2 regions of the Azospirillum brasilense genome follow, and region 2 is predicted to be linked to the other one. Evidence: predicted binding sites of a transcription regulator. Region 2 holds the regulator's gene; the other holds the start of a gene.
What was found. Region 2 encodes PhoB, which activates phosphate uptake and scavenging genes when phosphate is short. Its sites were predicted from a motif close to TNTCATAAAACTGTCA; they were not measured.
Positions count from the first base shown of each region.

Region 1: the regulator PhoB is predicted to act here: its motif matches at 747-762, upstream of D3869_RS14165 (RNA degradosome polyphosphate kinase).

Region 1 covers NZ_CP032346.1:29,628-32,023, forward strand. The annotation lists gene D3869_RS33780 (hypothetical protein) at 1-6, opposite strand, end outside; gene D3869_RS14160 (SixA phosphatase family protein) at 126-644, opposite strand; gene D3869_RS14165 (RNA degradosome polyphosphate kinase) at 864-2,396, shown strand, end outside.
Region 2 covers NZ_CP032345.1:1,739,489-1,741,884, reverse strand. The annotation lists gene D3869_RS08445 (DsrE family protein) at 1-298, shown strand, start outside; gene D3869_RS08440 (hypothetical protein) at 325-576, shown strand; gene phoB (phosphate regulon transcriptional regulator PhoB) at 892-1,596, opposite strand; gene phoU (phosphate signaling complex protein PhoU) at 1,628-2,396, opposite strand, start outside.

The sequences.
Region 1 (2,396 bases), on a different replicon from region 2:
GGACACCGCCGTGGGTGCACCCTGAGGCGCAGTGTTCTGGGGCGCGGAGGACACGGGGGGCGACTCCTGCTCGGTTCCGGGCCTGCTCTGTTAAGGGTTGAAATACCCCATTTGGCAAAAGGGCGTTAAGAGAGTTTGCGCGGCAGGATGAAATCGGCCAGTCGTCCCGCCCCGCTGTCCAGGTCGGCCCAGCGGGCCGCTTCGAACAGAATGACGGCGCAGGCGCCGGTCGGGAACTTCTCCGCCAGCGCGTCCCGATGCCGCGCCTCGCCGCTGCCGGTCAACTCGCGGGCGAGGTCGTGGAGGTCCGGGTTGTGGGCGACCAGCATCAGCGACGACACGGAGTCGGGCGCGTCGCGCAGCCGTTCCAGAAGGACGCGCGCGCCGCACAGGTAGAGGCCGCGCTCGCGCTCGACGGGGATGTCCGGCGCGTCCATCACCTCCAGCAGGCGGTCGGCGGTGTCCGCCGCGCGCCGCGCGGTGGAGCACAGCACCAGCCCGATGCGCGCCCCGCGGTCCTTCAGTTCGTGGCCGACCAGCCGGGCCGCCTTCTTCCCCCGCGGCGCCAGCGGGCGGTCGTGGTCGTCCAGGGAGGGGTCGTCCCACGCGGACTTGCCGTGGCGCATGAGATACAGGGTCTTCATCGAGGCTGTCCCTTCCTGTCCGAATCGCGTGGTCCGGCGGGATGCGCCGGGGGTGCGACTGTTTTCGCAGCGGTATTATCGTGACGGCAGTATTATGCTGTCTGACCCAAAACCGTAACGTAGTTGGGGTAGGTTGCTTGGCCCGCCGACCGCGGCGGGGCGGTCCGGACCGACCGGACTGTAGCGGCACCACCCATCACGCAAAAGCCCGAGGCTGCTGTGACCGAACTTCAGGACTTGGAAGCGACCTGCATCGAAGCGGACGCGCCGGAGCGCTTCATCAACCGCGAACTGTCGTGGCTGGCCTTCAACCAGCGCGTCCTGGATGAGGCGTCCAACCCGAATCACCCGCTGCTGGAGCGGCTGAGGTTCCTGTCGATCTCGTCCAGCAACCTCGACGAATTCTACATGGTCCGCGTCGCCGGCCTGAAGGGGCAGGTGGCCGCGGGGGTGAAGACCCCCAGCGCCGAGAACCTGACCCCGGCCCAGCAGCTCACCGCGGTGAACCAGCGCATCGTCGAGCTGATGAACGCGCAGCAGACCATGTGGCGCAGCCTGAAGCAGGACCTGCGCGAGGCCGGCATCATGGTGGTCGGCTCGGAGGATCTGACCGACGGGGAGAAGGACTGGCTGGAGGCCAAGTTCCTTGACGACATCTTCCCCATCCTGACCCCCATCGCCGTGGACCCGGCGCACCCCTTCCCCTTCCTGCCCAACCTGGGCTTCTCGCTGGCGCTGCAACTGCACGAGCCGGTGAAGGGGCGGCACCTCGACGCGCTGGTCCCGCTGCCGGCGCAGCTCGACCGCTTCATCCGCCTGCCGGGCTCGGAGATCCGCTTCATCCAGCTTGAGAGGCTGGTGATGCTGTTCATCGACCGGCTCTTCCCGCCGTTCCAGGTCAAGGCCCACGGCGTCTTCCGCGTGCTGCGCGACAGCGAGATGGAAATCGAGGAGGAGGCGGAGGATCTGGTCCGCACCTTCGAAAGCGCGCTGAAGCGCCGCCGCCGCGGCAGCGTCATCCGGCTGGCCACCGACGCCGGCATGGCCGCCGACCTGCGCGAGTTCCTGCGCCACGAGCTGCGGGTGTCGAACGACGACGTGTTCATCCTGGACGGGCTGATCGGCCTGTCGGACACCCGCCAGCTCATCGTCGACGAGCGGCCCGATCTGGTCTTCCGTCCCTTCAACGCCCGCTTCCCGGAGCGCATCCGCGATTTCGGCGGCGACTGCTTCGCGGCCATCCGCGACAAGGACATCGTCGTCCACCACCCGTACGAGAGCTTCGACGTGGTGGTGCAGTTCATCCGCCAGGCGGCGCGCGACCCGCAGGTGGTCGCCATCAAGCAGACGCTCTACCGCACCAGCAAGGACAGCCCGATCGTCGCCGCGCTGATCGAGGCGGCGGAGGCCGGCAAGTCGGTGACCGCGCTGGTGGAGCTGAAGGCCCGCTTCGACGAGGAGGCCAACATCCGCTGGGCGCGCGACCTCGAGCGCGCCGGCGCCCAGGTCGTCTACGGCTTCGTCGACCTGAAGACGCACGCCAAGGTGTCGCTGGTGGTGCGGCGCGAGAACAAGGCGCTGCGCAGCTACGTCCATTTCGGGACGGGCAACTACCACCCGATCACCGCGAAGGTCTACACCGACCTGTCCTTCTTCACCTGCGACCCGGCGCTCTGCCACGACGCGGCGGTAATGTTCAACTACATGACCGGCTACGCCACGCCGAAGCTGCTGGAGAAGATCGCCATCGCC
Region 2 (2,396 bases):
GCTGCTCGCCGCAGACACGGACGGCACGCCGGGCTGGCACCGGCTGGACCCCGCCGACGACGGCAGCCGCCCAGCGGAGCGTGACGCCGCCTTCACCGCCAACGGGCTGGCCGGCTTCGAGGAGTTGCTGGAGGCCTGCGTGATGCTCAAGGTCACGGTGATGGCCTGCGAGATGGGGTTGCGCGCGCTCGGCCTGCCTGTTGGCGCCCCTCTGCGCGCCGACGTGCCGGTGAAGACCGGCGGCGTCGTCACCTTCCTGAACGACGCGCCGAAGACCGGCGCGATCCTCTTCGTGTGAGCGCGATGACCGACGACCACAGCCCAATGGACCACAGTCTGGTGATCGAACACGCGAACCGCTTCGAGGCGATCGCCGCGGAGGGCTTCGAGGGCCGGCCCTACCGCGACGCGCTGGCCCATCTGGCGCAGCATGTGACGGCGCATCCCGATCTCGCCCCGCGGGTGGCGCACGCCCTGCGCATGATGATCGGCTTCATCGAGGACAGCGACCCGGCGAAGCGCTTCGGCCCGAAGGTGGCGATCCTGCGGGAGGCGGTGGGGCTGCTGGAGGGGTAAGGGTATTGGACTCTTGGTGGGCAACAGGATTTACACGGATTTCGCGGATTTAAAGCGGATTGCAATCCGCTTTGGACCGCGACGGCGGTCCCGGCCGCACATGCGGCCGAAGCCCGCCGGCAAGTGAGGCGATGTGAGTCTAAAGCGAACGGAAGTTCGCTTTAGGCACGGATGACACGGATTTTTTTTGGGCTTGCTACGCGCATCTTGATCGATCCGGCTCGCGCTGCGCACGCATGAAGAAGAATCCGCGAAATCCGTGTTCAAATCCGTGCAATCCGTGAAGACCCTGTTGTTCCCCAAGTATCCCACACCTCAGATGGACTTGCTGTCCAGCGCGTAGCCGGCCGAGCGGACGGTGCGGATCAGATCCATCTCCGTCTCCTCGTTCATCGCCTTGCGCAGGCGGCGGATGTGAACGTCGACGGTGCGCGGCTCGACATAGACGTCGTGGCCCCACACCACGTCGAGAAGCTGCTCGCGCGAGAAGACACGGCCGGGATGCTGCATGAAGTGGCGCAGCAGGCGGAACTCGGTCGGCCCCAGATGCACGTCGCGCCCGTTCCGGCGCACCCGGTGGGCGGCCAGATCCATGGTCACGTCGGCGAACTGCAGCGTCTCGTCGGTCATGCCGGGGGCCGAGCGGCGCAGCACGGCGCGCATGCGGGCGACCAGCTCGGTCGGGGAGAAGGGCTTGGTGATGTAGTCGTCGGCGCCGGAATTCAGGCCGCGCACGCGGTCCGCCTCCTCGCCGCGGGCGGTCAGCATGATGATCGGGATGTCGCGCATCTTGCTGTTGCGGCGCATCTGGCGGCAGACCTCCAGCCCCGACATCAGCGGCAGCATCCAGTCGAGCAGGACGATGTTCGGCGTCTGCTCACCGGCCAGCAGAAGCGCTTCCTCGCCGTCGGTGGCGGCGTTCACGCGGAAGCCTTCCTTCTCCAGATTGTACTTCAGCAGCGTCACGATGTCGGCTTCGTCCTCGACGATGAGGACGAGCGGCTTCAGCGCCGAATTCATGCTTGTCCCGCTCCCACTGCGCGTCTCGCCGTCACGCGGCATGTCCCGCTCCATCGTTATCCGGGCCGCCGTCCCGCGGCAATCCCCGTTCCACTCGCCCCCGTTCCACCGACTCCGTGGCCGCATCCATGACCGAACCGCCCGGTTCGACCACGGCGAAGCTGCTGCCGTCGTTCTTCGGACGCGCCGCGCGCAGCGTCGTCCCGACCACCAGATAATGGATGGTCTCGGCGATGTTGGTGGCGTGGTCGCCGATCCGCTCCAGGTTCTTCGCCATGAACAGCAGGTGCGTGCAGGGCGTGATGTTGCGCGGGTCCTCCATCATGTAGGTCAGGACCTCGCGGAACAGGCTGGTGTAGAGGTCGTCCAGCTCCTCGTCGCGCTCCCAGGCGGCGATGGCGCGCTGGACGTCGCGCTCGATGTAGGCGTCCAGCACGTCCTTCATGATCGACTCGACCAGCCGCCCCATGCGCGGGATGGCCACCGCCGGGCGCACCACCGGCACCTGGGCCAGCGCCAGCGAGCGCTTGGCGATGTTGGAGGCGTAGTCGCCGATCCGCTCCAGGTCCGACGCGATCTTCAGCGCCGACACGATCTCGCGCAGGTCCTGGGCCAGCGGCTGGCGCAGGGCGAGCAGGCGCACGGCCTCGGCGTCGATGTCGCGCTCGTAGGCGTCGATGCGCTGGTCGGCCTGCATGACCTGGGCGGCCAGCGCGACGTCGCGGCGGGCCACCGCCTTCACGGCGGCGTCCACCTGCGCTTCGGCGACGCCGCCCATCTGGGTGATCAGGTTGGACAGG